2 regions of the Streptomyces sp. NPDC046308 genome follow, and region 1 is predicted to be linked to the other one. Evidence: riboswitches for the same ligand, from Rfam matches in the RefSeq annotation. Region 1 holds a riboswitch; the other holds the start of a gene.

Region 1 (15,704 bases):
TCAGGGCCTTCTCGGCGCCGCCGGCCTCCCAGCCGAGACCGATCCAGGAGGCGACGCCACCCTTGGGGACGATGTCGGTGGACTGCTGCGGGTTGGCCTCGTCCTTGTCCTTGGGGGCGGTGGAGAAGGACTGGAGCTTCTTGTAGAACTCCACGGCGGAAGCGGCCTGCGGGGTGCCGAGTCCGCCCTTCCACTTGGAGCCGTCCTTGACGGCGAGGTCGCCGCCCTCGTCCCAGACGAAGCCCGCGAGGACGTACCAGCTCTGGCCGGGCAGGTAGATCGGCTGCGAGGCCGGGTCGGCCGCCTTCAGCTTCTCCAGACCGGCGATCCACTCGTCGCGGGTCTTCGGCGGGGTGACGCCGGCCTTCTCGTAGGCCTTCTTGTCGTAGATGACGACGCGGTTGGCGGCGTACCACGGGGCGGAGTAGAGCTTGCCGTCGATCTCGGCCGAGGCGAGCATGCTCTTCTGCCAGGCGTCGGCGCCGAGCTTGGCCTTGTCCTTCGTCAGGTCGGCGAGGCCGCCGGTGACCGCGTAGCCGGCGGTCTGGGTGTTGCCGAGCTCCAGGACGTCCGGCGGGTTGTTCTCGGAGAGGGCCGTGGTGACCTTCTCCTGGATGCCGGTCCACTTCTGCTCTTCGACCTTGACCGTGACACCGGGGTGCTTGGCCGAGAACTCCTTGTTGACCTCGTCGATCCAGGCCTTGGGCGCGGAGCCGTCCATCACCCAGACGGTGATCTCCTTGGCGCCACCCGCGTCGGTCTTCGCCTTGTCGTCGCCGCCGTCGCCGCACGCCGCGACTCCGACCATCATGCCCGCGACACTGACCGCCGCGATGAGCTTGCGCTTCACGCCACCCTCCTCAGGGATGCCTGCCTGCACTTCCCTCGCCCGCCGCGGTGACATACGCGAAGTACTGCCGTGGGGCCGGGATCTGATCCATATTGGTTTAGACCAGTAGCTGGAGCTTGGCCTAGACCTTTAGGGGTGTCAAGGGTCTAATGAGCGGGTGCCCGGTCCGTTATCGGACCGACACCTGGGGAGAGAGAAGGCCTGTCCCCCCTTACGTGTCACCATGTGACCGCACATATCGGAGGAGCCGGTGACGGCAGCGAAACTGGAGTCGGGAAGGCGGGCGGCGATGGCCACCGAAGGGGCGACCACGGAGCCGGAAGGCGGGGCGGCCACCCGCACGGCGCGCGTTCCCAAGTACTACCGACTCAAGCGGCACTTGCTCGACATGACCGAGACACTGCCGCCCGGCACCCCGGTCCCGCCGGAGCGCACGCTCGCGGCCGAATTCGACACCTCGCGGACCACCGTCCGGCAGGCCCTCCAGGAACTGGTCGTAGAGGGACGACTGGAGCGGATCCAGGGCAAAGGCACCTTCGTCGCCAAGCCCAAGGTCTCCCAGGCCCTGCAACTCACCTCGTACACGGAGGACATGCGGGCCCAGGGTCTCGAACCGACCTCCCAGCTCCTCGACATCGGCTACGTGACGGCCGACGACACCCTCGCCGGACTGCTCAAGATCACCACCGGCGGACGGGTCCTGCGCATCGAACGGCTGCGCCTGGCCAGCGGCGAGCCGATGGCCATCGAGACCACGCACCTGTCGGCCAAGCGCTTCCCCGCGCTGCGCCGCTCACTGGCCAAGTACACCTCCCTCTACACCGCCCTCGCGGAGGTCTACGACGTCCACCTGGCCGAGGCCGAGGAGACGATCGAGACCTCGCTGGCCACCCCGCGCGAGGCCGGACTGCTCGGCACCGACGTCGGCCTGCCGATGCTGATGCTGTCGCGGCACTCCCTGGACGCCGACGGCGAACCGGTGGAGTGGGTGCGGTCGGTGTACCGCGGGGACCGGTACAAGTTCGTCGCCCGGCTCAAGCGCCCCGCCGTCTGACCTCGAACGTTCGGCCCCGTCCGAGGCCGCCCGGCCCCGCCCGCCGGCTCCCGGCCTACCGAATTCCTTCACATACCGGAATGCGGACGGACCCTTACGCTGACCGGGCAATTCCCCGTAGATTCCCTGCCCTTACGCAGATGATCGACGAGGGGACGAGGTCATGCCTGAACCGGAAGCAACAGGGACAGAACGGGACGCGGCGAGTCCGGGCACCACGCCCGGCTCGCCCTCTCCCAAGTCCATCGCCGTGTGGGTGCTCGTCGGACTCGTCGGCGCCCTCGGCTGGGGCGTGCTGGCGCTCTCGCGCGGCGAGGAGATCTCGGCCGCGTGGCTGCTCGCCGCCGCGCTGGGCTCGTACGCCATCGGATACCGCTTCTACGCGCGCTTCATCGCGGACCGCGTGCTCAGGGTGGACAAGACGCGGGCCACCCCCGCCGAGCGCCTTGACAACGGTGTCGACTTCCATCCCACCGACCGCCGGGTGCTCTTCGGCCACCACTTCGCCGCCGTCGCCGGCGCCGGCCCGCTCGTCGGACCGGTGCTCGCCGCGCAGATGGGGTACCTGCCGGGCACCATCTGGATCGTCGCGGGCGTCATCTTCGCCGGCGCGGTACAGGACATGATCACGCTGTTCTTCTCCACCCGGCGCGACGGCCGCTCGCTCGGCCAGATGGCCCGGGACGAGATCGGCCCCGTCGGCGGAGCCGCCGCCCTGGTCGCCGTGTTCGCCATCATGATCATCCTGCTGGCGGTGCTCGCGCTGGTCATCGTCAACGCCCTGGCACACTCCCCCTGGGGCGTGTTCTCCATCGGCATGACCATCCCGATCGCCCTCTTCATGGGCTTCTACCTGCGCGTGCTGCGGCCGGGCCGGGTCACCGAGGTCTCCACCATCGGTGTCGCCCTGCTCCTGGTCGCCATCATCGCGGGCGGCTGGGTCGCCGAGTCCTCCTTCGCGGACACCTTCACGCTGGAGAAGGAGACGCTGGTCATCTGGATGGTCGCGTACGGCTTCATCGCGTCGGTGCTGCCGGTGTGGATGCTGCTCGCGCCCCGCGACTACCTCTCCACCTTCATGAAGATCGGCACGATCGCGCTGCTCGCGCTGGGCGTGGTCATCGCGATGCCGATGCTGAAGATGCCCTCGATCACGGACTTCGCCGCGCGCGGCGACGGCCCGGTGTTCGCCGGCTCGATGTTCCCCTTCGTCTTCATCACCATCGCGTGCGGCGCCCTGTCCGGCTTCCACTCGCTGGTCGCCTCGGGCACCACCCCGAAGATGATCCAGAAGGAGACCCAGGTCCGGGTCATCGGCTACGGCGCGATGCTGACCGAGTCCTTCGTCGCCGTCATGGCGATCATCGCGGCCTGCATCATCGAGCCCGGCCTCTTCTTCGCGGTCAACTCCCCCGGCGGCGTCATCGGCACCACCGTCGAGTCGGCCTCGCAGGCGGTCACCAACTTCGGCTTCGCCATCTCCCCCGAGGCGCTGGCCCAGGCCGCCAAGGACGTGGAGGAGACCAGCCTGCTGTCCCGTACGGGTGGCGCGCCGACCTTCGCACTCGGAATGTCGGAGATCTTCTCGTCGGTGATCGGCGGGGCGGGCATGAAGGCCTTCTGGTACCACTTCGCCATCATGTTCGAGGCGCTGTTCATCCTCACCACCCTCGACGCGGGCACCCGAGTCGGCCGGTTCATGCTCCAGGACACCCTCGGCAACCTGCACAAGCCCTTCAAGGACGTCAGCTGGAAGCCCGGCGTCTGGCTGGCGAGCGCCATCGTCGTCGGCGCCTGGGGCTACTTCCTGTGGGTGGGCGTCAAGGACCCGCTGGGCGGCATCAACCAGCTGTTCCCGCTGTTCGGCATCGCGAACCAGCTCCTCGCCGCGGTCGCCCTGGCCGTCTGCACCACCCTGCTGGTGAAGTCCGGCCGCCTCAAGTGGGCCTGGGTGACGGCCGTCCCGCTGGCCTGGGACGTGGCCGTGACGCTCACCGCCAGCTACCAGAAGATCTTCTCCGACAACCCGAAGATCGGCTTCTTCGCGCAGCGCAGCACCTACCAGGAGGGCATCGACGCCGGGAAGGTGCTCAAGCCCGCGAAGAACATGGACGAGATGCACACCGTGGTCACCAACGCCACGGTGGACGGCGTACTGTCGGCCCTCTTCGCGCTGCTGATCATCATCGTGCTCCTGGACGCGGCCCGGACCTGCCTGAAGGCCGTCCGCAAGCCGGAGTCGGCGACCCTCACCGAGGTCCCGTGGACCGAGTCGAAGATCATCGCCCCGGCCGGGCTGATCCCGACGCCCGAGGAGCGGGCGGAGCTCGCCGCGGCGGGCCTCGACTCGGGCGGCGGACAGGTCAAGGAGCCGGTGGCGTGAGCACCGTACGGGGCGTGCTGGCCCGCGCCCGGTTCTACGTACGGGAGTTCTCGGGGGAGGCGGCGTACGACCGGTACGTCGCCCACGCCCGCTCGCACGACCCGGACGCGGAGGTCCTCACCCGCCGCGCCTTCGAACGCGCCCGCACGGACGCCCGCGAGGCGGACCCCCGCGAGGGCTTCGGCTGCTGCTGAGCCACCCCGCACACCGAAGGCCCCGCCGGACGCTTCCGGCGGGGCCTTCGCCCGTGTTCAGCGCACGCTCAGCAGCAGCGGCGCCCAGGCCTCGGTATGGGGACCTCGCGGCCCCGAACCGGCCCCGCGCCTCAGCGCTCGCGGCCCGTGCCCGCCCGGCCTGCGGCGAGCACCGGCTCGGCCGCCACGCCCGTTCGCTCGGCCCGCCGCCTCGACACCCGGCGCCACGCCGCCGCACCGGCCAGGAGCGCCAGCCCGTCCACCACCGCCGCGGACAGGCCCATCGCCGCGACCGACTGCCACGCGTGGTCGTCCAGCTCCCCGCCCTCCGGCGACGCCCACAGCCGGATCCGGTGCCCGTCCGGGTGCATCTTGTCCGCCGGGCGCACCTCGTCGAAGGTGCGTCCGCCGACCGACCAGACGTACCGGCACTCGACCTCGTCCTTCGGCGGGGCGCCGTCGTCCCAGTGCTGCCCGGTCACCCGACAACCGCTGAGCTCGACCGTCACCGGTTCCGTCGTCCGCCCCCGGAGCTGGACCTGCTCCACCGCGCCGCCCGTGGTGAGGACCCCCGCCAGCACCAACGCCGTCAGACCGGCGGCGGCCAGCGCGTCGGCCCACCGGTCCAGACCCGGCCGGAGTATGAGCCCGACCAGCGCCGCCACCAGCCCCGCCCCGAGCAGGACGAGCGGCCAGGCCGTCCACGGCCTCCCGTCCGCCCAGTTCCACAGCAGCACGCCCGCGCCGACGACCGCGGCCACCGACCCCCCGACCGCGACGTACCCGCCTACCTTCTGCGCCATTTCGCACCCCCCATTCCCTCCGCTACCCACCCGTCCGATGCCGCAACCACGTCGCCGCCGCCAGGTGTTCGTCCGCCGACACGCGTCCTGCACACTCGACCGCATGGACATGGTGATCAGGGCGGCGCTGCCCGCCGAGTACGCGGAACTGGGCGAGATCACGGCGCAGGCCTATCTCACCGACGGGCACCTGGACTTCAACGAGGACGACGCGTACCTGAAGGTGCTGCGTGACGTGGCCGGCCGGGCCGCCCTGGGCGAGGTGCTCGTCGCCGAGCGCGACGGGCGGATCCTGGGCGGGGTGACCTTCGCCGCGCCCGGGAGTCCGCTCGCCGACATCGCCGGCCCGGACGAGGCCGAGTTCCGGATGCTCGCCGTGGCCCACGCGGGGCGCGGCCAGGGCGCCGGCGAGGCTCTGGTGCGGGCCTGCGTCGAGCGGGCGCGGGCGATCGAGGGCGTGTCGGGCATGGTGCTCTCCACCCAGCGCGGCATGACCGGCGCCCATCGGATCTACGCGCGACTGGGCTTCGTACGCGTTCCGGAGCGGGACTGGGCGCCCATCCCGGGCCTGACACTCCTGGCGTATCGACTCAAGCTGTAGCCACGCCGACACTACATGTGGGGGTTGGCTCACAGGGGCGCCCCCACATGTATGCTCAAGGCTGCTGTCTCGCAGGGGAATCCGGTGTGAATCCGGAACTGTCCCGCAACGGTATGAAGTGTCCGGCTACCGGACACCAAGTCCGATGACCTGCCGACAGCGCGCCCGGCTCGACCGATCCGGGTGCCGACACGTCCGGGCCTCGCGGTTGGGCCGGTGGACGCCATGCGGTGTGTACGCGTTCCCGTCACGCCCGCATGCGCCCGCTCGCGCCCACTCCGCCGATGACCGGGCCGAGCGAGGGAGAGCTCCCGCCGTGACCATCGCGCCTTCCGCACCGCGCGCCGAGTCCGTTTCTGGCGACAACACCGAGGGCCCGGGGGCCACGCTGCTGCGTACCCTCACCGAACTGACGGCGGACCTCCCCGACACCGACCCCGGCCGCGTCGCCGCCGCCGCGCTCCGCGGCCGCAGCTCCGCCGCCGACGAGGCCGAACTGCGGGGGCTGGCCACCGAGGCGGCCGCCGGTCTCATCTCCGAGGACCCCGCGTACTCGAAGCTCGCCGCCCGGCTGCTGACGCTGGCCGTGCGCGACGAGGCCGCGAGCCAGGGCTCCACCTCCTTCTCCGCCTCCGTCGAGGTCGGCCACCGCGAGGGCCTCATCGCCGACCGCACGGCCGAGTTCGTGCGAACCCACGCGAGCCGCCTCGACGCGCTGGTCGAGCACACCCTCGCCGAGGGCGCCGACGACCGCTTCGGCTTCTTCGGCCTGCGCACCCTGCACAGCCGCTACCTGCTGCGCCACCCGATCACCCGTCAGGTGATCGAGACCCCGCAGTACTTCATGCTCCGCGTGGCCTGTGGCCTCGCCGCGGACGAGAGCGTCCAGGCCGTCGAGGAAGTGGCCTCGCTGTACCGGCTGATGAGCCGCCTCGACTACCTGCCCTCCTCCCCCACCCTCTTCAACTCCGGCACCCGGCACCCGCAGATGTCCTCCTGCTACCTGCTGGACTCCCCGCTGGACGAGCTCGACTCGATCTACGACCGCTACCACCAGGTGGCGCGCCTGTCGAAGCACGCGGGCGGCATCGGCCTGTCGTACTCCCGCATCCGCGCCCGCGGTTCCCTGATCCGCGGCACCAACGGCCACTCCAACGGCATCGTGCCGTTCCTGAAGACCCTCGACGCCTCCGTCGCCGCCGTAAACCAGGGCGGCCGCCGCAAGGGCGCCGCCGCCGTCTACCTGGAGACCTGGCACGCGGACATCGAGGAGTTCCTGGAGCTCCGCGACAACACCGGTGAGGACCAGCGCCGCACGCACAACCTGAACCTCGCCCACTGGGTGCCGGACGAGTTCATGCGCCGCGTGAACGCGGACGCCGAGTGGTCGCTGTTCTCCCCGGCCGACGTGCCCGAGCTGGTCGACCTGTGGGGCGACGACTTCGACGCCGCCTACCGCAAGGCCGAGGCGGCGGGCCTGGCCCGCAAGACCATGCCCGCCCGCGACCTGTACGGCCGGATGATGCGCACCCTCGCGCAGACCGGCCAGGGCTGGATGACGTTCAAGGACGCCTCCAACCGCACGGCGAACCAGACCGCCGAGCCGGGCACGGTCGTCCACTCCTCCAACCTCTGCACCGAGATCATCGAGGTCACCAACGACGGCGAGACCGCCGTCTGCAACCTCGGCTCGGTCAACCTCGGCGCGTTCGTGCTGACGGAGACGGGCGAGATCGACTGGGAGCGGCTGGACGAGACCGTCCGCACCGCCGTGACCTTCCTCGACCGCGTGGTGGACATCAACTTCTACCCGACCGAGCAGGCCGGCCGCTCCAACGCCCGCTGGCGCCCGGTGGGCCTGGGCGCCATGGGCCTCCAGGACGTCTTCTTCAAGCTGAAGCTGCCCTTCGACTCCCCCGAGGCGAAGGCGCTGTCCACGAAGCTCTCCGAGCGCATCATGCTGGCCGCGTACGAGGCCTCCTGCGACCTCGCCGAGCGCAGCGGCCCCCTCCCGGCCTGGGAGCAGACCCGTACCGCCCGCGGTGTCCTGCACCCGGACCACTACGAGGTCGAGCTGAACTGGCCCGAGCGCTGGGACGCGCTGCGCGCCCGCGTCGCGAAGTCCGGCATGCGCAACTCCCTGCTCCTCGCCATCGCCCCGACGGCCACGATCGCCTCGATCGCCGGCGTGTACGAGTGCATCGAGCCGCAGGTCTCCAACCTCTTCAAGCGCGAGACGCTCAGCGGTGAGTTCCTCCAGGTGAACGGCTACCTGGTGGAGGAGCTGAAGGCGCTCGGCGTGTGGGACGCCCAGACCCGCGAGGCGCTGCGCGAGTCCTCCGGCTCGGTCCAGGGCTTCGGCTGGATCCCGGCGGAGGTCCGCGAGCTGTACCGCACGGCGTGGGAGATCCCGCAGCGCGGTCTGATCGACATGGCGGCGGCCCGTACGCCGTTCCTGGACCAGTCGCAGTCGCTGAACCTGTTCCTGGAGACGCCCACCATCGGCAAGCTCAGCTCGATGTACGCGTACGCCTGGAAGCAGGGTCTGAAGACCACCTACTACCTGCGCTCGCGCCCCGCGACGAAGATCGCCCGCGCCGCGTCCGCGTCCGCCGTGCCGGCCGCCGCCACCCCGCTCCCGCAGGCCGTCGACGCCGACGCTCTGGCCTGCTCCCTTGAGAACCCCGAGTCCTGCGAGGCCTGCCAGTAATGAGCTCCAACGACAACAAGAACCTCCTGGACCCGGGCTTCGAGCTCACGCTCCGTCCGATGCGCTACCCGGACTTCTACGAGCGCTACCGGGACGCGATCAAGAACACGTGGACGGTGGAGGAGGTCGACCTCCACTCGGACGTGGCGGACCTCGCGAAGCTGACGCCGGCCGAGCAGCACATGATCGGCCGTCTGGTCGCGTTCTTCGCGACGGGCGACTCGATCGTCTCGAACAACCTGGTGCTGACGCTCTACAAGCACATCAACTCCCCGGAGGCGCGCCTGTACCTGTCGCGCCAGCTGTTCGAGGAGGCCGTGCACGTCCAGTTCTACCTGACGCTGCTCGACACCTACCTGCCCGACCCGGACGACCGCGCGGCCGCCTTCGACGCGGTCGAGGAGATCCCCTCCATCCGCGAGAAGGCGCAGTTCTGCTTCAAGTGGATGGACTCGGTCGAGAAGATCGACCGGCTGGAGACGCAGGCCGACCGCCGCCGTTTCCTGCTGAACCTGATCTGCTTCGCCGCGTGCATCGAGGGCCTGTTCTTCTACGGCGCCTTCGCGTACGTGTACTGGTTCCGCTCGCGCGGCCTGTTGCACGGCCTGGCCACCGGCACCAACTGGGTGTTCCGTGACGAGACCATGCACATGAACTTCGCGTTCGAGGTCGTGGACACGGTCCGCAAGGAGGAGCCGGAGCTCTTCGACGACGCCCTCCAGCAGCAGGTCACCGACATGCTCAAGGAGGCCGTGGAGGCCGAGCTGCAGTTCGGCCGCGACCTGTGCGGCGACGGCCTGCCGGGCATGAACACCGAGTCGATGCGCGAGTACCTGGAGTGCGTCGCGGACCAGCGCCTGGTCCGCCTCGGCTTCGCGCCGGTGTACGGCTCGCAGAACCCGTTCTCCTTCATGGAGCTCCAGGGTGTCCAGGAGCTGACGAACTTCTTCGAGCGCCGTCCGTCGGCCTACCAGGTCGCGGTCGAGGGCACGGTCGACCTGGACGAGGACTTCTAAAGGTCCATCGGTAGCACGGGCCGGGACGCGGTGAACGCCGCGAAGCCGGGATGCGGTTCAGCACCGCGTCCCGGCTTCTCGCGTTTCCGGCGCCCGATCGTCCGGCTTCCCGTGTGCACGGTCGCCCCGCTCAGTGCGCGATGGGGCCCCAGTGCATCCCGGTGTGCCGGGCGCCGGACCGGCGGACGGTGGGGGGCATGCCGCCCGCCTTCTGGCGGGGCAGCCATACGAGCCGGGTCTCCACGGCCCGCAACTGGCGGTCGATCCGCCGGTCGCGCAGGAGCCCGTACAGGCTGGGGGCGAGCACCAGGGCGGCGACGGCGAGGACGGTGAGGTAGCTCAGAAGCGTGTTCATGTCTCTACTGTCCTCCCGCGGGGAAAACTCGCACAGTGGCAGGACTGTCATGAAAGAACGAATTACTGCCACACTGGAGGCATGCTGACCAATGTGGCCGTGGCCCTCCTCGACGAGATCGCCCCCTTCGAGTTCGGGATCTTCTGCGAAGTCTTCGGAATCGACCGCAGCGATCACGGGCTGCCGGTGTACGACTTCGCCGTCTGCGCGGCGGAGGAAGGCCCCCTGACCATGTCCGGCACCGGTTTCACGGTCTCCCCGGAACACGGGCTGGAGCGGCTGGAGAGCGCCGACCTGATCTGCGTGCCCGCCTTCCGGGACGCGGGCGCCCGTGTGTACCCGGAAGCGTTCATGGAGGCGCTGCGCCGCGCGGTGGACCGCGGAGCGCGGGTGCTGAGCGTGTGCAGCGGCGCGTACGTGCTCGGCGCGGCGGGTCTGCTGGACGGCCGGCACTGCACCACGCACTGGATGCACGCCGCGACACTGGCCCGGCGCTTCCCGCGGGCCCTGGTCGACCCGGACGTGCTCTACGTCGACGCGGGCCCGGTGATCACCGCCGCCGGCACCGCCTCCGGCATCGACGCCTGCCTGCACCTCGTCCGCCAGGAACACGGGGCCGAGGTGGCCAACACCATCGCGCGCCGGATGGTCGTGCCTCCCCACCGGGACGGCGGGCAGGCCCAGTACATCGAGCGGCCGCTGCCGCGCACCTCCTGCGACACCGTGGGCGAGGTGGTCGAGTGGATGGCCCGCCACCTGGACGAGGAGATCACCGTCGAGCAGCTCGCGGAGCGCGCGCACATGTCACCGCGCACCTTCGCCCGCCGCTTCCTCCAGGAGACCGGCACCACCCCGTACAAGTGGGTGCTGCGTCAGCGGGTCCTGCTCGCGCAGGAGCTGCTGGAGGCGACCGACGAGACGGTGGACGCCATCGCCGGGCGCTGCGGCTTCGGCAACGCGGCCGCACTGCGCCACCACTTCCTGCGGACCCTCGGCACCACGCCGAATTCCTTCCGGCGCGCCTTCCGGGGCCCGCAGGCGGCCTAGCGGGCGAGGGGTTACGCGTTCGGGACGGTCTCGTAGCGCGGGGTGCCCTCTTCCATCTGCCGCAGGGCGTCCTTGCGGTCCCGCTTCGAGAGGCGGTCGATGTAGAGGTAGCCGTACAGGTGATCGGTCTCGTGCTGGAGGCAGCGGGCGAAGTAGCCGGTGCCGCGCACCTTGATCGGGTTGCCCTGGGCGTCCTGGCCCTCGACCTCGGCGTAGTCCGGGCGGGCCAGCGAGGCGTAGGCGGTCGGGACCGACAGGCAGCCCTCGTTCGAGTCGTCCAGCACCCGGCTCTCCGCGGGCAGCTCGACGAGCTTCGGGTTGACCACGACACCGGTGTGCCGGACACCGTCGTCGTCCGGGCAGTCGTAGACGAAGACCTTGGCGTCCACGCCGATCTGGTTCGCGGCCAGGCCCACGCCTTCGGCCGCCTTCTGGCTGGCGAACATGTCGTCGATCAGCTGCGCCAGCTCGTCACCGAACTCGGTGACGTCCTTGCACTCGCGGTGCAGCACCGGGTTGCCGACGACGGTGATCGGGCGGGCGGTGCCGCGCTCACGGTGGGCGAGCTCGCGCTCGGCACAGTCCTCCGTGTCCACGACGTACCCGTCGTTCACGACCTCGACGCCGACTACCTCGTTCTCCTGCTGCGACATGTCCGCCGTACGCCTTCCGTAAGTCCAAGTCACCGGTGGTCGCCGATGGCCACCGATGTGCCCGTACAGCCTACGGCCCTGCTCAGCAGACTTCTTCGAGATCCCGCCACTCGCGGGTGCCCGGGCTGTCCGCGACCCAGCCGTCGAGCAGTCCGCGCACCAGACCGGCCGGCGCCGCGATCCCGCATTCGCGCTCGGGCACCCACAGGGAGCCGGAGCCGGCCGTGCGGTGCCCCAGCGGTCCGGGATGCCCCGGCTCGCTGTGGTCGTGCGGGTCCAGGTGCTCGCCGTCACCCTCGTCGCTGGGCATCTCGCTCTCCGAGCAGGTCCGGCACAGCAACCGCACCGACGAGGACCAGTCCTCGGCGGCGAAGCCCGCGTCCGAGGCCAGCTGCTCCAGCGCGTCACGGTCCGCCTCGGTGGCCGCCTCCAGCAGCACCACCCAGGTCGGCACCGGCGACGGCGCCCACAGCTCGATCTCGTCGAACACGGGGTACGAGGGGCCGGCCGCGGTGATCCGCTCGCCGTGCGGGACCCCGTCGTGGAGCACGACCTCGCCCCAGCGCCGCCCCGAGGACGGCAGCGGGATCGACAGGACCTCCAGCCGGGCCGGGTCCAGCCGCCGGCCCCAGACCACCTCGGCCTCGCCCTCGGGCGAGAGCCGTACGGCCGCGCTGCCGAGCTCCATGCCGACCGGTTCGCCGCTGCCCTTGGCGCCCGCGCCGTGCGCGTCGCCGGGCACCTTCAACCCGTACGCCTGCCAGGCCCTGCGGGCCAGTGGCCAGTCCTGGAGCGCGGTCGCGGCGATGCCCACGTTCCACCAGTCCGGGGCGCCGGTCTCGCGGTCCAGCAGCGCCACGGCGCGCAGGCCCGCGGCCCGCGCCTGCTCCCAGTCGTGCCGGAACTTGTGCAGCAGGGCCAGATTGAACCAGGACTCGGACAGCCAGGGCTCCAGGTCCGCCGCTCTGGTCAGCAGCGCGCCCGCGTCCTCGTACCGACCGTCGCCGATCAGCGTGAACGCGCGGTCGGTGGCCTGCCGCCACGAGGCGGAGGGGCGATGCCGTACCTTCCCGAAGATCCTCACGATTCCCGCCTGCCTGGGGGCACCCTCCCGGCGGTAGCCGGGGGACAACGGTGCAGCCTTGCGGACACTCTTACTGGCATCCAACCATGCCCACTCGGACGGCCGCTCATTACCCATGGGTTACCCAGGTCGGACGGGAACAACTCTGTCACGTCCACCCCTGGCCAGAACCCTTGCCAGGCACTCCACGACCTCCGGCTGGTAATCGCGCCCCGTGCCCAGCCGGAGCTGTTCCAGGGCGGCCAGTGAGCCGCCCGGGTGACGCCTCCCGCCGACGGCGCCGGTGAGGTCGTCGTACGCGTTCACCGTGCGCACGATGCGGGCCAGGACGGGCTGCTCCCGGTACGGGTCCGCCTGCCGCTCCACCACCACGGCGACGTCCGCGGGCACCCCGGTCCGCCGGGCCACCTCCCCGCCCAGCCCGGCGATCCGGCGGGCCTCTGCGGCCGGCAGCCCGGCGGTGGCCCCGTCCGGAACCGGGTCGACGAGGGACAGCTGGCCGATGTCGTGCATCAGGGCGGCGTACTCCAGCACCGTGAGCTCCCGCTCCGACAGGCCCAGCTCCCGGCCCACGGCGCAGCTCAGGGCGGCGACCCGGCGCGAGTGGCCCGGCCGGGTGTAGCCGGCGATCTCGGTGGCGCGGGCGAGGGAGGTGATGGTCTGGCGGTAGGTGGTGCGGATCGCGGTGATCCGGTGGAAGGACAGCTGGGTCAGCAGCAGGGGCACGCTGAAGACGGGCAGGGACCACAGGCCCGCCACGGCCGCGCCGAGCGCCATCACGACCCCGGTGGCACAGATCGCCGCGCCGATGCCGAGCTGGGCGCGCAGCTCGTCGCGCAGCAGGGGACCGTACGGCCAGCCGGTGCCTGCCCCGGCCAGCGCCGCGGCGAGCACGGCGTCGCACAGGGCGGTGAGGCCGAGCAGGCAGAGCAGGAAGAGGACGAGCCACGGGCCCTGGCCGACCCGTTCCGCCAGCCGGCCGGAGTTGTAGAGCGGCTGGAAACACACGGCGGCGAACGCGACGGTGAGCACCCGGCGGGACAGGTGGTCGAGGACCCGACCGCGGCCCCGGGCGATGTGCGGGACGATCCCGGCGAGGGCCGCCGCGACGACGACGGCGACGATCTGGAGCACCCCGTGCCGGGTGGGCTGGCCGGCGTTCTCGCCGAGCAGGGCGTAGGCGAGGGCGCCGGCGGAGCCGAGCGGCGCGGGCAGGCGGTCGACGGAGCCGCCGTGCCGGTCCCGGCGGGCGAGCTCGCCGACGGCGATCAGCGCGCCGAAGGAGAGGGCGGCGCCGGGCTCGACGACGCCGTTCCACAGGGTGTGCGCGAGGGCGACGGCGGTGAGCACGGCCGCGGCCCCCCGCACCGCCCACACGGCCGCGGTCCTCATCCGCCCGTCCCGGCGCCGTCCGCGTCACGGCCGGGTCCGGCTGCGGGCGGAGCCGCGTTCCCGGGGCGGTCGGCCCCGGCGGGCGCCCCGTCCTGCGCGGGCAGGGCGCGCAACGCCGTCCGCGCAGCGGGTCGGGCCGTGCGGGCACGACCGGGAGGGGCTCCGTCGTACCGGTCGGCCGGGCCCGGAGCCGCCGGGACCCGATCGGCAGGCGGAGCCGGCGCAGCCGGGCCCGGGCCCTGGCGGCCAGGCGGCACGGACGGCCCCCGCTCGGGCGGCCCGCTGCGCGCGGCCCGGGCGGGAGGGTTTGCGCTGATCACCTGGAGGTCCTCGTCGGAGGTGACCACCGGGTGCCAGCCGTACCGGCCGATGGCGCCCGTCAGGGCCCGCACCATCGCCGGGTCGAACTGGGCGCCCGCGCACCGGTCCAGCTCGGCCAGGGCCACCGGCACCGGCCGGGCCCGGCTGTAGGAGCGGGTCGAGGTCATCGCGTCGAAGGCGTCGGCCACCGCGACCACGCGGGCCAGCACCGGAATCTGCTCGCCGGTCAGCCCGTACGGGTAGCCGGAGCCGTCGACCCGCTCGTGGTGGTGCAGGATCGCGGACCGGGCCTCGCCGAGGAACCCGATGCCGCGCACCATCTCGTGCCCGTACTCGGGGTGCAGCTCGATGATCCGGCGTTCCTCCGGGGTGAGCGGCCCGTCCTTGCGCAGCAGCCGGGTGGGGACGCCCAGTTTGCCGACGTCGTGGAGGATCCCGGCGATCCGCACGACTTCCATCCGGTCGTCGGCCATGCCCAGCTCGCGGGCGATCATCGCGGAGGCCTGGCCGACCCGCTCGCTGTGCCCGCGCGTGTAGCGGTCCTTGATGTCGACGGCCTGGACGAGGGCGCGGATGGTGGCCCGGTGGGCGGAGCGCTCGCGGTGGTACTGGGCGAAGACCCAGCAGGAGATGTACATCGGCAGCAGGACGAGGAGGGCGGCCGGGAGCCCGTAGGGGCTGCGCCACATGACGGCCATCATCAGTCCGGCGAGGCCGTGGACGCAGTGCGGGGCGAGGGAGAGGGTGAGCAGTCCGCGCCAGGCGGTGGCGGCGGGCCGGCGTTCGGCGGTGGCCAGGATGCCGCCGTCGAGGGCGGTGAGCACCAGGCAGAAGACGACGGCCGCGGCGGCCGCGGGGAGCATCGCGTAGGGGAAGTCGGCCACCCACCCGGGGGGCCCGGACCCGGCGGAAGGCCCTCCGCCGAGGGAGTCCGGACCGCCCAGCAGCCCGTACGCCCGGCCGGCGGCCCAGGCGGCCATGGCCTGCTGCGCGCCGTGCCACATCCGGCGCACCGGGGCGGGCCGCTCGGTCACGGTCCCCGCGCATCCGCCGGGCAGCGCCACGAGCGCGGCGGCGGCGGGCGGCAGCAGGAAGACGGCGGCGAGCACCACGGGGAAGAAGGAGCCGATGCCCTCGGGCACCCGGCTGCCCGGCAGCGGGCAGATCCTGACGAGTTCGCAGCCGAGGTAGAGCACGGCGAGGAGGGCGACGGCCGCCCAGGGCGTACCGGAATCCGTGAG
Region 2 (15,704 bases), on a different contig from region 1:
GGCGCCGAGGTCGCCGCGGTAGGCCAGGTCCAGGACGGGCAGCCGGTGGCGGTGCAGGAAGGGCATGACCACCATCGGGTGCTCGCGGGTACCGCCGAGCCCGTGCACGGCGATCACCCAGGTGTCCCGGGCGGCGGGCACGAACCAGGCGGGCAGCGCGCCGAGCTCCCCGGGGACGTCCACGTCGGCGTGGTCGAGTCCGAGCGCGGTGCTCGGATTGCCGACGTGCACCTGCGGCGTGAGGGTGACGCGGGTGCCGGGGGCGAGGGCGCCGTGGTTGACGGTGACGAGGCGGCGCACGACGGTGTCCGGGTAGTGGTCGGCGTCGGCGACCACGGGGCCGACCACGGCGTGCACCCCGGGTGCGACCAGGCCATAGGTGCCGGGGCGCAGGGAGGCCGGCGAGCGGGTCAGCGAGACCCGGCCGGTGGCGGTGGAGTGGACGCTGAGCGGCTGCCCGCCGGGGAGCGGGCGCCCCGGTTCGGAGCGCAGGGCCGCGTCGGCGGCGTACCGTCCGGCCGCGACCGCGGCCGCACCGGCGCCGAGGAGGGTGGTGGTGACGGCCGCTGCCGTTGCTGTCGCGGTACGCACCGTTCCAGTGTCCCGGCGGGGCGTGCGGAGGGCCACCGGAGCACTACCGGCGGCTCACCGGAAGAGATCGCTCCGCCGTTCGCCGCGGGAGCGCCGCGGACACAGTGATCTAGGTCTCTTTCCGGGGTCCGGGTGGAGGATCCCGTACACAACCGCCCGGGCGCGGAGGGGTGTATTCACCCGCCTTTGACCTTCATTTATCGCGTTATCTACGGCAGAATCGGGACGAATGTCCCGATCGACCCCCGCACCAGTACACCGCTCCGCCCGAGCCAGTTCACCTTCCGTTCATCCAGGTTGCCTACGGTCGCCGAGCCACTGACGTCAAACAGAAGCCTGGGTAAATGGAGCACATAACGCTTCTCCTCGGGATCGTGATCATTACCGCTCTCGTGTTCGACTTCACGAACGGTTTCCACGACACGGCCAACGCGATGGCCACCACCATCTCGACCGGCGCCCTCAAGCCCAAGACGGCGGTGGCCATGTCCGCCGTGCTCAACCTCGTCGGCGCGTTCATGTCCGTGGAGGTCGCCAAGACGATCTCCAAGGGCCTCGTCAACGAAGAGGGCATCCAGCCAGAAGTGATCTTCGCCGCCCTGGTCGGCGCGATCCTCTGGAACCTCGTCACCTGGCTGGTCGGACTGCCCTCCAGCTCCTCGCACGCCCTGATGGGCGGCCTGATCGGCGCCGCGGTGGCCTCCGCCGGCATCGGCGCGGTCAACGGCAGCGTCGTCGTCACCAAGGTGCTCATCCCCGCGATCGCCGCTCCGCTGGTGGCCGGCATCGCCGCCTTCCTGGCCGCCAGGCTCACCTACAAGCTGGGCGACAAGGTCGGCGAGAAGACCTCCACCAAGGGTTACCGCGCCGGTCAGATCGCCTCGGCCGGTCTCGTCTCCCTCGCGCACGGCACCAACGACGCGCAGAAGACGATGGGCATCATCACCCTGGCCCTCATCGCCGGCGGCGCGATCGCGCCGGACGCGAACCCGCCGGTCTGGGTCATCGTCTCCGCCGGCATCGCCATCGCGATGGGCACCTACCTGGGCGGCTGGCGCATCATCCGCACCATGGGCAGCGGCCTGACCGACCTGCACCCGCAGCAGGGCTTCGCCGCCCAGACCTCGGCCGCGTCCGTCATCCTCGCCTCCTCCAACCTGGGCTTCTCGCTCTCCACCACCCACTCGTGCTCCGGTGCGGTCATGGGTGCGGGCCTGGGCCGCAAGGGCGGTGTGGTCCGCTGGTCCACCGCGACCCGCATGTTCGTCGCGTGGGGCCTGACCCTGCCGGCCGCCGCGCTGGTCTCGGCCGGTGCCGAGCTGGTCATGCGCGCCGGTGACGTCGGCATCGCCGCGGTCACGCTCTTCCTGATCGGTTCCTGCCTGGCCATCTGGTTCATCTCGCGCCGCCAGGTCGTCGACCACACCAACGTCAACGACGTGGAGCCGGCCCCCGCCGAGGAGCCGGGTGTCGTCACCACGGCGATCGCCGCGGTCACCGTCCCGCCGACCGTCGCCGCCGCCGGCACCACCGCCGCGGCGACGACCGCCGAGGTCACGGACGAAGCCCTCAAGGCCACCATCCCGGCCGCGACGCAGACCCCGGCGGCTCCGGCCGCCGCGCTCTGACCGAGACAGACAGAGACCCGGACACTCAGAAAGCGGCAGTATGAAGATCGACTGGGAAGCGCTCGGCTCCGTCTTCGGGGTCAGCCTCTTCGCCACCGTCGCCCTCGTGGCCCTCTTCACCCTGGGCCTGGTGGGCCTCTCCAAGCACGAGACCGCCACCGAGCAGGGCGGCACCGCCACCCTCGCCCGCAGCGGCGCGTACGCCTGCTTCGCGGTGATCACCGCGGCCGTGGGCTACGGGATCTACCTGATCGTCGCCTGATCCGCCGCCCCGCGGCCGACCAGGCGTGAAGGCTCCCTCCGGGTTTGTCCCGGAGGGAGCTTTTCGCATCCCGCGCCCCGACCGCGGCGCAGGTCAACGGCGAGTTGACGGGCCTTCTCGGTGCGTGGTGGACTGCCCGAGCCAATACGGCGGCATGGAGAGGAAGTCCGGTGCGAATCCGGCGCGGTCCCGCCACTGTCACCGGGGAGCGCACGCCGTGCGCGCGCCCCGGGAGCCAGGAACTCTCGCCGCCGGACACGTCGAACCAGGGCGCGGACCCTGAGTGAGGACATACCTGCCACCATGCGTGCCGATCGCGTTTTCGCGTACGGCGCCACGGCGGGCCTGATCGGCGACCGGATCCTCGGTGATCCCCGCCGAGGGCACCCCGTGGCCGCCTTCGGACGGGCCGCCGCCGCCGTCGAACGTGCCCTGTGGCGCGACGACCGCGCCCGCGGCCTCCTGCACACGCTGGTGTGCGCCGGGGGCGCGGCCGCCGTCGGAGCGCTGGGCGCCCGCGCCGTGCGCTCCCGGCCCGCTGCCGCCCGTATCGCCCTGACCGCCGCAGCCACCTGGGCCGTCGTGGGAGGCACTTCGCTGGGCCGGGAGGCCCGCGCCATCGGCGGGGCGCTCGCCGCCGGGGACACCGAGGTGGCGCGGGAGCGGCTCCCGCACCTGTGCGGGCGCGACCCGCAGTCCCTGGACGGGCAGCAGATGGCCCGCGCCGTCGTGGAGTCGGTCGCGGAGAACACCTCCGACGCGGTGGTCGGGGCCCTGGTGTGGGGCGCCGTCGGCGGCGTCCCCGGCCTGCTGGCCTTCCGCGCCGTGAACACCCTGGACGCGATGGTCGGCCACAAGTCCCCCCGCTACCTGCGCTACGGCTGGGCCTCCGCCCGGCTCGACGACCTGGCCGGCTGGCCGGGGGCCCGGCTGACGGCCGCCGCCGCCGTACTGGCCGGCCCCGACCGGCGGGGAGCCGTACGCGCCTGGCGTGCGGACGCCGCCGCGCACCCGAGCCCGAACGCCGGGCCCGTCGAGGCCTCCTTCGCGGGAGCGCTCGGCGTACGCCTGGGCGGCACCCTCGCGTACGGCGGCCGCGTCGAGCACCGGGCGGTGCTGAACGGGGCCGGCCGGCCGGTGGAGGTTTCGGACATCGAGCGGGCCGTACGGCTGTCGCGACAGGTGACCTGGCTGGCGCTCGGGGCCTGTGTGGCCGCCCGGACGCTGGTCTCCGGCAGGAAGAGGAAGGGACGTCGATGAGCGGCGCGAAGCTCGGCGGCGGACTCCTGGTCGCCGGTACCACGTCGGACGCCGGCAAGAGCGTGGTCACGGCGGGCATCTGCCGCTGGCTGGCCCGCCAGGGCGTGAAGGTGGCGCCGTTCAAGGCGCAGAACATGTCGCTGAACTCCTTCGTCACGCGGGAGGGCGCCGAGATCGGGCGCGCCCAGGCCATGCAGGCCCAGGCGGCCCGCGTGGAGCCGACCGCGCTGATGAACCCGGTGCTGCTCAAGCCCGGCGGCGACCGCAGCAGCCAGGTGGTGCTGCTGGGCAAGCCGGTGGGCGAGATGAGCGCCCGCGGCTACCACGGCGGCCGGCAGGAGCAGTTGCTCGGCATCGTCACGGACTGCCTGGAGCAGCTGCGGGGCACGTATGACGCCGTGATCTGCGAGGGGGCGGGGAGTCCGGCCGAGATCAACCTGCGCCGGACCGACATCGTGAACATGGGCATCGCGCGGGCCGCGCGGTTCCCGGTGGTCGTGGTCGGGGACATCGACCGGGGCGGGGTCTTCGCGTCCTTCTTCGGGACGACGGCGCTCCTCTCGCCGGAGGACCAGTCGCTGATCGCCGGCTACATGGTGAACAAGTTCCGCGGCGACGTGTCGCTGCTGGAACCGGGCATGGAGATGCTGCGCGGCCTGACCGGCCGGGCCACGTACGGGGTGCTGCCCTTCCGGCACGGGCTGGGCATCGACGAGGAGGACGGCCTGCGGGTCTCCCTGCGCGGTGCCGTACGCGAGTCCGTGGTGGCGCCGCCCGTCGGCGAGGACGTGCTGCGGGTCGCGGTGTGCGCGGTGCCGCTGATGTCGAACTTCACTGACGTCGACGCCCTCGCCGCCGAGCCCGGGGTCGTGGTGCGGTTCGTGGACCGGGCCGAGGAACTGGCCGACGCGGACCTGGTCGTCGTACCCGGCACCCGCGGCACGGTGAAGGCCCTGGCCTGGCTGCGCGAGCGGGGGCTCGCGGACGCGCTGCTGCGGAGGGCCGCGGAGGGCCGGCCGGTGCTGGGCATCTGCGGCGGGTTCCAGGTGCTGGGCGAGCGGATCTCGGACGAGGTCGAATCGCGCGCGGGCGAGGTCGACGGCCTCGGGCTGCTGCCCGTACGCGTCCGCTTCGAACGGGAGAAGACCCTGGCGCGGCCGGTGGGCTCGGCGCTCGGGGAGCCCGTCGAGGGGTACGAGATCCACCACGGGGTGGCCGAGGTCTTCGGCGGGGAGCCCTTCCTGGACGGCTGCCGGGTCGGGTCGGTGTGGGGGACCCACTGGCACGGTTCGCTGGAGTCGGACGGCTTCCGCCGGGCGTTCCTCCGTGAGGTGGCCTCTGCGGCCGGGCGCCGCTTCGTCCCCGCCCCGGACACCTCCTTCGCCTCGCTCCGCGAGGAACAGCTGGACCTGCTCGGCGACCTGATCGGGGAGCACGCGGATACGGATGCGCTGTTGAAGCTGATCGAGGGCGGCGCCCCGGTCGGCCTCCCCTTCCTCCCGCCGGGCGCGCCGTGAGGGCGGCGCCGGCCCTGCGGGCGGCCATTGCCCACCCCGCCCCTTCCCGAAACCGGGGCTCCGCCCCCATCCAGCCCCACCGGCGTTTGAGGCGCGGGGTCCGGGGCGGAGTTCCGGGGAACGGTGGAAGGGCGGCGGGGGGACCCCGCTCCGCGCAGCGGCACCCCGGCCGCCCCGCACGGACCGCAAGCACACCCACCGGCACCCACATCACCACCCGCCCGCGCACGCGTTTCCGCACAGAAGGAGTGAGCACCGCATGAGCACCCCCTACCCGTTCACCGCAGTGGTCGGCCAGACCGACCTGCGGCTGGCGCTCCTGCTCAACGCCGTGAGCCCCGCCGTCGGTGGGGTGCTCGTACGCGGTGAGAAGGGCACCGCCAAGTCCACCGCCGTACGCGCCCTGTCGACCCTGCTGCCTCAGGTCGACGTCGTGCCCGGCTGCCGGTTCTCGTGCGCTCCGGCCGCGCCCGATCCGGCCTGCCCCGACGGCCCGCACGAGTCCGGCGCCGGCAGCGCCCGGCCGGCCCGCATGGTCGAGCTGCCCGTCGGCGCCTCCGAGGACCGGCTGGTCGGCGCCCTCGACATCGAACGGGCCCTCGCCGAGGGCGTGAAGGCCTTCGAGCCCGGCCTGCTCGCCGACGCCCACCGCGGGATCCTCTACGTCGACGAGGTCAACCTCCTCCACGACCACCTGATCGACCTGCTGCTGGACGCCGCCGCCATGGGCGCCTCGTACGTGGAGCGCGAGGGCGTCTCCGTCCGGCACGCGGCCCGCTTCCTGCTCGTCGGCACGATGAACCCCGAGGAGGGCGAGCTGCGCCCGCAGCTGCTCGACCGGTTCGGGCTGACGGTCGAGGTCGCCGCCTCCCGCGAGCCCGCCCAGCGGGTGGAGGTGGTGCGCCGCCGGCTCGCGTACGAGGACGACCCCGCGGGCTTCGCCGGCCGCTGGGCCGGGGACGAGAACGAGGTCCGCGCCCGGGTGGTGGCCGCGCGGGCACTGCTCCCGCAGGTCGTGCTCGGGGACACGGCGCTGCTGCAGATCGCGGCGACCTGCGCCGGTTTCGAGGTCGACGGCATGCGGGCCGACATCGTGATGGCGCGGACCGCGACCGCGCTGGCCGCCTGGGCCGGGCGGACCTCCGTACGGAAGGAGGACGTACGGCAGGCGGCCCTGCTGGCGCTCCCCCACCGGCGGCGCCGCAATCCCTTCGACGCGCCCGGGCTCGACGAGGACATGCTCGACCGGATCCTGGACCAGTTCCCCGACGAGGAGCCGGAGCCCGACCCGGACCCGGAGCCCGGCCACGACCCGGAGCCGGACGCCGATCCGGATTCCGAGGGCCCGGACGACGACGGCGGTGGCCCCGACGGCGGTGGCGGGGTGCCTCCGCAGGGCGGCGACCCCCGGCGCTCGGACGCCCCCGCGGACTCCACCGACACGGACCGACCCGCCGAGGCTCCCGACGAGACCCCGTCGGACGCCCCCGAGTCCCCGCAGCCCTCCGCTCAGGAGGCCGGCGGGCCCGAGCAGGCCGCCGTACGGGCAGCCGAGCCGTTCCGGACCAAGATGCTCAGCGTGCCGGGACTCGGCGAGGGCGCGGCCGGTCGGCGTTCGCGCGCCCGCACCGCCCACGGCCGGACCACCGGCGCCCAGCGCCCCCGCGGCCAGCTCACGAAGCTGCACCTGGCGGCCACCGTGCACGCGGCGGCCCCGCACCAGAAAGCGCGCGGCCGCGCCGGGCGCGGCCTGGTGATCCGCAAGGACGACCTGCGCCAGGCCACCCGGGAGGGCCGTGAGGGCAACCTCGTCCTCTTCGTCGTCGACGCCTCCGGCTCCATGGCCGCCCGGCAGCGCATGAGCGCGGTCAAGGGCGCCGTGCTGTCGCTGCTCCTGGACGCCTACCAGCGCCGGGACAAAGTCGGCCTGATCACCTTCCGGGGGGCCGCGGCCGAGCTGGCGCTGCCCCCGACCTCCTCGGTCGACGCGGCCGCGGCCCGGCTGGAGCAGCTGCCGACGGGCGGCCGCACCCCGCTGGCCGCCGGACTGCTGAAGGCCCACGAGGTGCTGCGGATCGAGCGGCTCAGGGACCCCTCGCGGCGGCCGCTGCTCGTCGTCGTCACCGACGGCCGGGCCACCTCGGCCGGCACCGCCGCGGGCCGGACGGACAGCACCCCGCGGGAGCTCGCGGGGCGCAGCGCGCGGCTGCTGCGGGCCGGGGGCGTCGCCTCGGTGGTCGTGGACTGCGAGTCGGGACCGGTCCGGCTGGGGCTGGCCGGCGTACTGGCCGCCGACCTCGGCGGACCCGCCGTCACGCTGGACGGGCTGCGGGCCGACTCGCTGGCCGGGCTCGTGAAGAACGTACGTACCGCAGTGACATCCGACAGCAACAGGAGGGCCGCGTAATGCCTCAGGGACAGCCGTCCGTCGTTCCGGACGACGGACTCACCACGCGCCAGCGGCGCAACCGCCCGCTCGTCTTCGTGCACACCGGCCCCGGCAAGGGCAAGTCGACGGCGGCCTTCGGGCTGGCGCTGCGCGCCTGGAACCAGGGCTGGTCGATCGGGGTGTTCCAGTTCGTCAAGTCGGCGAAGTGGAAGGTCGGCGAGGAGAACGCGCTCAAGGTGCTCGGCGCCTCCGGCGAGGGCGGCGCGGTCGCCTGGCACAAGATGGGCGAGGGCTGGTCCTGGGTCCAGCGGGACGCGCAGCTCGACAACGAGCAGGCGGCCAAGGAGGGCTGGGAGCAGGTCAAGCGCGATCTGGCCGCCGAGACGCACAAGCTGTACGTGCTGGACGAGTTCGCGTACCCGATGCACTGGGGCTGGATCGACGTCGACGAGGTCATCGAGGTGCTGCGCACCCGTCCCGGTACGCAGCACGTGGTGATCACGGGCCGCAACGCACCGGAGAAGCTGGTGGAGTTCGCGGACCTCGTTACCGAGATGACCAAGGTCAAGCACCCGATGGACACCGGCCAGAAGGGCCAGAGGGGCATCGAGTGGTGACTGCGTTCGACATGCCCCGGCTGGTCATAGCCGCTCCGTCGTCCGGCAGCGGCAAGACCACCGTCGCCACGGGCCTGATGGCGGCCTTCTCGGAGCGTGGCCTCGCCGTGTCCCCGCACAAGGCCGGGCCCGACTACATCGACCCGGGCTACCACGCGCTGGCCACCGGCCGGCCGGGGCGCAACCTCGACGCCTTCATGTGCGGGCCGGAGCTGGTCGCTCCGCTGTTCGCGCACGCGGCGGCCGGCTGCGACCTCGCCGTGGTCGAGGGCGTGATGGGGCTCTACGACGGGGCGGCGGGCCGGGGCGAACTGGCGTCGACGGCGCAGGTCGCGAAGTTGCTGCGGGCGCCGGTGGTGCTGGTGGTCGACGCCTCCTCGCAGTCGCGGTCGGTGGCCGCGCTCGTCCACGGCTTCGCTTCGTTCGACCCGCAGGTGCGGCTGGGGGGCGTGATCCTGAACAAGGTCGGCTCCGACAGGCACGAGGTGATGCTGCGGGAGGCCCTGGAGGAGGCGGGGATGCCGGTGCTCGGCGTCCTGCGGCGGGCTCCGCAGGTGGCGACGCCCTCGCGCCACCTGGGCCTGGTGCCGGTGGCGGAGCGGCGCGCGGATGCCGTTGCCGCGGTGGCGGCGCTGGCCGAGCAGGTCCGCCAGGGCTGTGACCTGGACGCCCTGATGGCCCTGGCCCGCACGGCTCCGCCGTTGACCTGCGAGGCCTGGGGTGCGGAACGTGCCCTGGCGGGCCCTCGGGGCTCCGCCCCGAACCCCGGTCCCCAAACGCCGGACGGGCTGGACGTCCTCGGCGCGCGGCCGGTCGTCGCCGTAGCCGGCGGAGCGGCGTTCACGTTCTCCTACGCCGAGCACGCGGAGCTCCTCACCGCCGCCGGGGCAGATGTCGTCACCTTCGACCCGCTCCGGGACGAGGAGCTCCCCGCCGGTACCGCCGGCCTGGTGATCGGCGGCGGCTTCCCCGAGGTGTACGCGCCCGAGCTGTCCGCCAACGAAGCGCTCCGCGCGGCCGTGGCCCGCTTCGCCGAGGCCGGCGGCCCGGTGGCCGCCGAGTGCGCCGGGCTGCTGTACCTCGCGCGTTCGCTGGACGGCAAACCCATGTGCGGGGTGCTCGACGCCGACGCCCGGATGTCGGAGCGGCTCACCCTCGGCTACCGCGAGGCGGTCGCGGTGTCGGACAGCGCGCTCGCCGCCAATGGCACCCGGCTGCGCGGGCACGAGTTCCACCGGACGGTGGTCGAGCCGGGCGCCGGGGCGTCGCCGGCCTGGGGGTTCACGCACCCCGAACGCCGGGTCGAGGGCTTCGTTCAGCAGGGCGTCCACGCCAGCTACCTGCACACGCACTGGGCGGCGGAGCCGTCCGTCGCGCTCCGCTTCGTCGCGGCGGCGGCGGCCCGGCCGTGAGATCAGTCCGCGATGCCGACCACGAGCCAGATCCCGGCCACCCCGCCCACCGTGCACATCAGCGTGGACAGGGCGGGGTGCTTGTGGTGGGCCTCGGGCAGGATCTCGGCGGCGGCGAGGTAGAGCAGGACGCCGCCGAAGAACCCGAGGTACGCGCCGAGAGGTTCCTCCGGAAGGGTGAACAGGAGAGTGGACGCCGCGCCGACGACCGGGGCGACGGCGTCCGCGAAGAGCATCATCAGGGCCTTGCGGCGGTCGTTCCCGTAGAGGCGGGTGAGCGTGTACGTGTTGAACCCGTCGGCGAAGTCGTGGGTGATGACCGCCAGTGCCACGGCGACGCCCATCCCGCCGCCGACCTGGAAGGCGGCGCCGAGGGCCACCCCGTCGGCGAGGCTGTGGCCGACCATCGCCGCGGCCGCGGTGAGCCCGACCTGCGGGACGCGGGCGCCGTCCTCGGCGCCGTGCGCGGCCTGGCGGACCGCCAGGAGCCGCTCCACGACGTGGGCGACGAGGAATCCGCCCACGAAGAGGAGCAGGGCGAGCGGGACGCCGAACACCTCGTCGCCCGCCGCCTGGACGGACTCCGGGAGCAGGTCGAGGCCGACGACTCCGAGCATCAGCCCGCCGGCCAGGCCCAGCACGAGGTGGCGGCGGTCGGTGACGCGCTGCGCCGCCCATCCGCCCGCCAGGGTCATCAGGAACGCGCCCAACGCCACGATCACGGCCATGTGCCCCTGAATACAGACTCCGCGCCCCGCGCGCACTTCCGTGCGCGGGTGGCGGGCATCGGAGTGTTGACGACGTACCGCTGCCGGCGACGCACGGGTGCGAAAGACGTGCCGGCGATGTGCCGGTGACGTGCCGGTGAGGGTGAGGGTGACGATGACTACGGAGGGAGGACTCCCGGTGGGCGATTACACGACCCGTCTGGTGGTCGGGGTCGGCGGACGCGCGGGGGTGTCCGTCGCGGAGGTCTGCGCCCTGATCGAGGAGACGCTACGGGGGGCCGGGCTGACCGCCGAGGCGGTGACGGCCCTGGCCACGGTGGAGTCGAAGGTGGGCGAGCCGGGGATCGCGGGCGCGGCGGAACGTTTCGGCGTACCCCTCGTCGGCCATCCGGCCGAACAGCTGGCCGCGATCGACGTGCCGCACCCCTCGGACACGGCGCGTACCGCCGCGGGGACCCCTTCGGTGGCGGAGGCCGCGGCCCTCGCGGCGGGCGGGGAACTCCTCGTGCCCAAGCGGCGGTCGATGGCGGCCACGTGCGCGGTGGCCACGGCGCACGCCCACGACCTGCGCCACCACGGGGACGCCGAGGTGGTCGACGGGGGCTCCGCGCTGGTGGACCTCGCGGTCAACGTACGGTCGGGCACCCCGCCGGCCTGGCTCAAGGAGCGGATCGCCGCGTCCCTCGGGGACCTCGCCGCCTACCCCGACGGCCGGGCGGCCCGCGCGGCCGTGGCGGCCCGGCACGGGCTGCCGGTCGAGCGGGTGCTGCTGACCGCGGGGGCCGCGGAGGCCTTCGTCCTGATCGCGCGGGCGCTGGGCGCCGTACGGCCGGTGGTGGTGCATCCGCAGTTCACCGAGCCGGAGGCGGCCCTGCGGGACGCGGGGCACCGGGTGGAGCGGGTGGTGCTGAGGGCGGCGGACGGGTTCCGGCTGGACCCGGCGGCGGTGCCCGAGGACGCGGACCTGGTGGTGATCGGCAACCCCACCAACCCGACGTCCGTGCTGCACCCGGCGGCGACGCTGGCCGCGCTGGCCCGGCCGGGCCGGATCCTGGTGGTGGACGAGGCGTTCATGGACGCCGTCCCCGGCGAGCGGGAGGCCCTGGCCGGGCGGACGGACCTGCCGGGGCTGGTGGTGCTGCGGAGCCTGACGAAGACCTGGGGACTGGCGGGACTGCGGATCGGCTACGTGCTGGCCGAGCCGGAGGTCATCGCGAAGCTGGCGGCCGCGCAGCCGCTGTGGCCGGTGTCGACCCCGGCCCTGGTGGCGGCCGAGGCCTGCGTGGCTCCGGCGGCGCTGGCCGAGGCGGAGGAGGCGGCGCGGCGGATCGCGGTGGACCGGGCCCATCTGCTGGCGGGGCTCGCGGAGTTCGACGAGGTGACGGTCGTGGGAGTGGCGGAGGGGCCGTTCGTGCTGATCCAGGTGGCGGGGGCCGCGGAGGTCCGCACCCGGCTGCGCGCCCTCGGCTTCGCCGTCCGCCGCGGGGACACCTTCCCGGGGCTGGACCGCTCCTGGCTGCGGCTGGCGGTCCGGGACCGGGTGACGACGGGCCGGCTGCTCCAGGCCCTGGACCACGCCCTGGCGCTCGCGGCGCGCTGAGCCGGGGCCGGGCCGGTGGACCCACTCACCGGGCCGCAGGGGCGGGCCGCGCCTACGATGGCGGGCAGGCGGGCAGGCGGGCAACCGATGACGGGGGGCGGTCCATGAAGCTGGCGGGGCGGATGGGGATCGGCCTGGCGGGGCTGGTGGTGGTCGGCGGCGGGGTCATCGCCGTGCCGCGGCTCCTGGACGACGGCGGCCGGGCGACGGCCCCGGAGCAGCGGCTGCGGGGGGAGCCCGTACCGGCGCCGAGCGCCGCGTCCCCCGCGCCCACCGGGCCGGCGCACGCGCCCTTCACCCTGGTGGCGACCGGGGACATCATCCCGTACCCCTCGATCGTCCAGCGGTCGGCGGACGACGCCGACAAGGCCGGGGAGTACGACTTCCGGAAGATACTCGCCGGGGTCAAACCCCTGGTCTCCGCCGCCGACCTGGCGATATGCCACCACGAGATACCGTACGGGCGCCCCGGCGGCCCCTACACGGGCTATCCCACCTTCAAGGCCCCGCACCAGTTGGCGGACGCCCTCAAGGACGCCGGGTACGACGGCTGTTCCACCGCCTCGAACCACACCCTGGACGACGGCTACGAGGGTCTCGCCCGCACCCTGGAACACCTCGACCGGGTCGGCATCCCGCACGTCGGCTCTGCCCGCAGCGCGGAGGAGGCCAAGGCCCCGGCCCGGCTCACGGCCGGCGGCGCGCAGGTCGCGCAGCTCTCGTACACGTACGGCACGAACGGCATCCCGCTCCCCCAGGACAAGCCGTGGGCCGTGAACCTGATCGACAGGGACCGGATCCTCGCCGACGCCCGCGCCGCCCGGGCCGGCGGCGCGAACGTGGTGGTGGTCAGCGTCCACTGGGGCACCGAGTGGCAGACGGCGCCGGACGAGCAGCAGAAGGAACTGGCGCAGGCGCTGACCGCCTCCCGCTCGGCCGACGGCCTCCCCGACATCGATCTGATCATCGGCACGCACAACCACGTGCCGCAGCCCTACGAGAAGATCAACGGCACCTGGGTGGTCTTCGGAATGGGCGACCAGGTCGCCAGCTTCGTACCGGCCGACAAGCTGCGCGGCAACCAGTCCTCGGTCCCCCGGTTCACCTTCGCCCCGGCGGCGGCCCACCCCGGCCGCTGGGAGGTGGTGAAGGCCGAATACCTCACGCAGTACTCGGACATGGGGCCGCCGTTCCGTGTCGTCTGCGCCTCGTGCTCGGCCTCCGACACCTCCCTGCCCGCCGCGAAGCGCAGCGAGTACGGCCGGATCGACCAGCAGGTCACCGAGGCGGTGCTGTCGCGCGGCGCGGGCGGGCAGGGGCTGGAGCACGCCACCCGCTGAGCACTCCCCTCCGTGTGCTCCTCGGGGCGGCGGCCCGGGCGGATCCGGGCGGCCCGGGTGGGTCCGAGCGGCCCGGGTGGGTCCGAGCGGCCCGGGTCGATCCGGCGCGGTCCTACGAGGTCCTGCCCCGTCGGGTCACCAGGAGCGCCACCCCGCCGATGCCGAGCAGGAACAGTGCCCCGCCCGCGACGTAGGGGGTCAGTGAACCGCCCCCGGTCTCGGCCAGGTTGGCGTTGGCGGTGCCACCCGGGGCGGTCCCGGTGCCCGTCCCGGTCTGGGGCTTGACGTCCGGGTCCGCAGCCGGCGGGGCGGACGAGGGCGCCGGGCCTGTCGGGGTCTCGCAGTGCGCCTCGGCGAGCACGATCTCGCCGTCCACCTGCGCCACGTTCAGGTTCAGCGGGTTCACCGAGACCTTCAGGCGCAGCGCGGCCGCGGCGGCCGTGGTGGAGGTGGTCTGCGTCCCGGACAGCTCCAGGTTGACCACGCCCACGCCCGGGACCTCCAGCTTGGCGGGGCCACCCGCCGACAGGGTGACCTTCTTGCCGAGCGCGGTCACCTTCCCGAGGACGTTCGCGCTGGCCACCGGCTTCTTGCCCGCCTCGCAGACGGCCTTGGAGGTGACCTTCTCCACCTCGACGAGGGAGAGCAGGGGCAGCCCGGGCACGTGCACGGAGGCCTTGGCGAGGTTCGCCTCGGCCTGCGCCCGGTTCTTGTCCGCGGTCGCCTTGGAGGTGGCCACGTCGGCGCGCAGGACGCTGACCGGCTTGTTCCCCTCGACCCCGTCGAGGGTGACCGTCAGCGCCGTCTTCTCGGCCTCCGCCGGGGCGCTGACCTCGTTGAGGGTCGCCTTCAGCGGAACGTGCACGGTCTTGTCGAGCAGGCCCACGTCGAGTCCCGCGCGCAGGACGACGGCGCCGGCCTTGCCCTCGCCGCCCGCCCCGGCTCCGCCTCCTCCCGTGGCGTAGGCGGGCGGGGCGGTGAGGAGGGCCACCGCTCCGGTGGCGAGCAGGACGGCCGCGGGCATGCGGAAGGTGTTGCTGTTCAAGATGGTGGAACCCCCGGGGAGATGGGTGCCGTCGCGCCGCCCATGGGGGACATCGCGCGCGCCGACGGCCTTGACCCCGGAATCTTTACGCACTGTGAGTGAACGGGCGGCGACCTGGCGTGAGTTCATCCCAAAGGGTGGTTTCCGCGTATGTATTCGATTTCTGGCGCCTCAGAAAGAACGGGAGTTCCCTCCTTTCACGGACGGTCGGCCCGTGCGGCCGTGTTCAACGACCGACGGGCCTGCGATGTCACGTGCCGTCAACAGAGTGCCGGCGCACGGCTCAGGCCCTGACCTCGCCGTTCACGACGACCCGCGACGGCTGCGCCAGCGCGCGCACGTCGGCCCTTGGATCGGCGCCGTAGACCACGAGGTCCGCCGGCGCCCCCTCCGTGAGACCGGGCCTGCCGAGCCACTCGCGCGCCGCCCAGGTCGTGGCCGAGAGGGCGTCCAGCGGCGGGATCCCGGCCTTCACCAGCTCCTCCACCTCCGCCGCGACCAGGCCGTGCGGGAGGGAACCCCCGGCGTCGGTGCCGACGTAGACCGGGATGCCCGCGTCGTAGGCGGCCCGGACGGTGTCATACCGGCGCTCGTGGAGCCGCCGCATGTGCGCCGACCATCGGGGGAACTTCGCCTCGCCGCCCGCCGCCATCTTCGGGAACGTCGCGATGTTCACCAGGGTCGGCACGATCGCGACCCCGCGCTCCGCGAACAGCGGGATGGTGTCCTCGGTGAGGCCGGTGGCGTGCTCGACGCAGTCGATGCCCGCCTCGACCAGGTCGCGCAGCGAGTCCTCCGCGAAGCAGTGCGCGGTGACGCGGGCGCCCAGCCGGTGCGCCTCGGCGATGGCCGCCTCGACCTCGGCGCGCGGCCAGCAGGCGGCCAGGTCCCCGGCGTCGCGGTCGATCCAGTCACCGACCAGCTTCACCCAGCCGTCGCCGCGCAGCGCCTCCCGGCCCACGTACGCGACCAGGTCGGCCGGCTCGATCTCGTGCGCGTAGTTGCGGATGTAGCGGCGGGTGCGCGCGATGTGCCGACCGGCCCGGATGATCTTCGGCAGGTCCTCGCGGTCGTCGATCCACCGGGTGTCGGAGGGTGATCCGGCGTCGCGGATGAGGAGGGTGCCGGCGTCCCGGTCGGTGAGGGCCTGGCGCTCGGCGGTCGCGGCGTCGACCGGGCCGTGGGAGTCCAGTCCCACGTGACAGTGCGCGTCGACCAGCCCCGGCAGTGCCCAACCGGTCACCGTGGTGATCTCGCGGGCCCCGGGCGGGCGCTCGTACGAGACCCGCCCGCCGACCACCCAGAGCTCGTCGCG

What was found. A riboswitch is a leader RNA that binds a small molecule or an ion and turns the genes downstream of it on or off. The one in region 1 is predicted to bind cobalamin.
Region 2: linked by a shared signal. The riboswitch ahead of ACZ6JT_RS33215 (cobalamin biosynthesis protein) and the one ahead of ACZ6JT_RS16165 (ribonucleoside-diphosphate reductase subunit alpha) in region 1 are both predicted to bind cobalamin.

Annotation. Positions count from the first base shown of each region.
Region 1 is NZ_JBVJFB010000003.1:514,020-529,723, forward strand. Features, by position in the region: gene ACZ6JT_RS16135 (extracellular solute-binding protein) at 1-850, opposite strand, end outside; gene ACZ6JT_RS16140 (GntR family transcriptional regulator) at 1,140-1,904, shown strand; gene ACZ6JT_RS16145 (carbon starvation CstA family protein) at 2,068-4,287, shown strand; gene ACZ6JT_RS16150 (CstA-like transporter-associated (seleno)protein) at 4,284-4,481, shown strand; gene ACZ6JT_RS16155 (hypothetical protein) at 4,613-5,284, opposite strand; gene ACZ6JT_RS16160 (GNAT family N-acetyltransferase) at 5,388-5,885, shown strand; cobalamin riboswitch at 5,927-6,057, shown strand; gene ACZ6JT_RS16165 (ribonucleoside-diphosphate reductase subunit alpha) at 6,202-8,595, shown strand; gene ACZ6JT_RS16170 (ribonucleotide-diphosphate reductase subunit beta) at 8,595-9,611, shown strand; gene ACZ6JT_RS16175 (hypothetical protein) at 9,742-9,966, opposite strand; gene ACZ6JT_RS16180 (helix-turn-helix domain-containing protein) at 10,048-11,013, shown strand; gene def (peptide deformylase) at 11,025-11,666, opposite strand; gene ACZ6JT_RS16190 (tetratricopeptide repeat protein) at 11,749-12,750, opposite strand; gene ACZ6JT_RS16195 (HD-GYP domain-containing protein) at 12,871-14,142, opposite strand; gene ACZ6JT_RS16200 (HD-GYP domain-containing protein) at 14,139-15,704, opposite strand, start outside.
Region 2 is NZ_JBVJFB010000011.1:56,315-72,018, forward strand. Features, by position in the region: gene ACZ6JT_RS33200 (alpha/beta hydrolase family protein) at 1-591, opposite strand, end outside; gene ACZ6JT_RS33205 (inorganic phosphate transporter) at 936-2,219, shown strand; gene ACZ6JT_RS33210 (hypothetical protein) at 2,260-2,481, shown strand; cobalamin riboswitch at 2,594-2,747, shown strand; gene ACZ6JT_RS33215 (cobalamin biosynthesis protein) at 2,785-3,741, shown strand; partial or broken gene ACZ6JT_RS33220 (cobyric acid synthase) at 3,738-5,255, shown strand; gene ACZ6JT_RS33225 (putative cobaltochelatase) at 5,518-7,665, shown strand; gene cobO (cob(I)yrinic acid a,c-diamide adenosyltransferase) at 7,665-8,264, shown strand; gene ACZ6JT_RS33235 (cobyrinate a,c-diamide synthase) at 8,276-9,676, shown strand; gene ACZ6JT_RS33240 (ZIP family metal transporter) at 9,679-10,404, opposite strand; gene cobC (Rv2231c family pyridoxal phosphate-dependent protein CobC) at 10,559-12,004, shown strand; gene ACZ6JT_RS33250 (CapA family protein) at 12,109-13,344, shown strand; gene ACZ6JT_RS33255 (SCO1860 family LAETG-anchored protein) at 13,457-14,389, opposite strand; gene ACZ6JT_RS33260 (amidohydrolase family protein) at 14,673-15,704, opposite strand, start outside.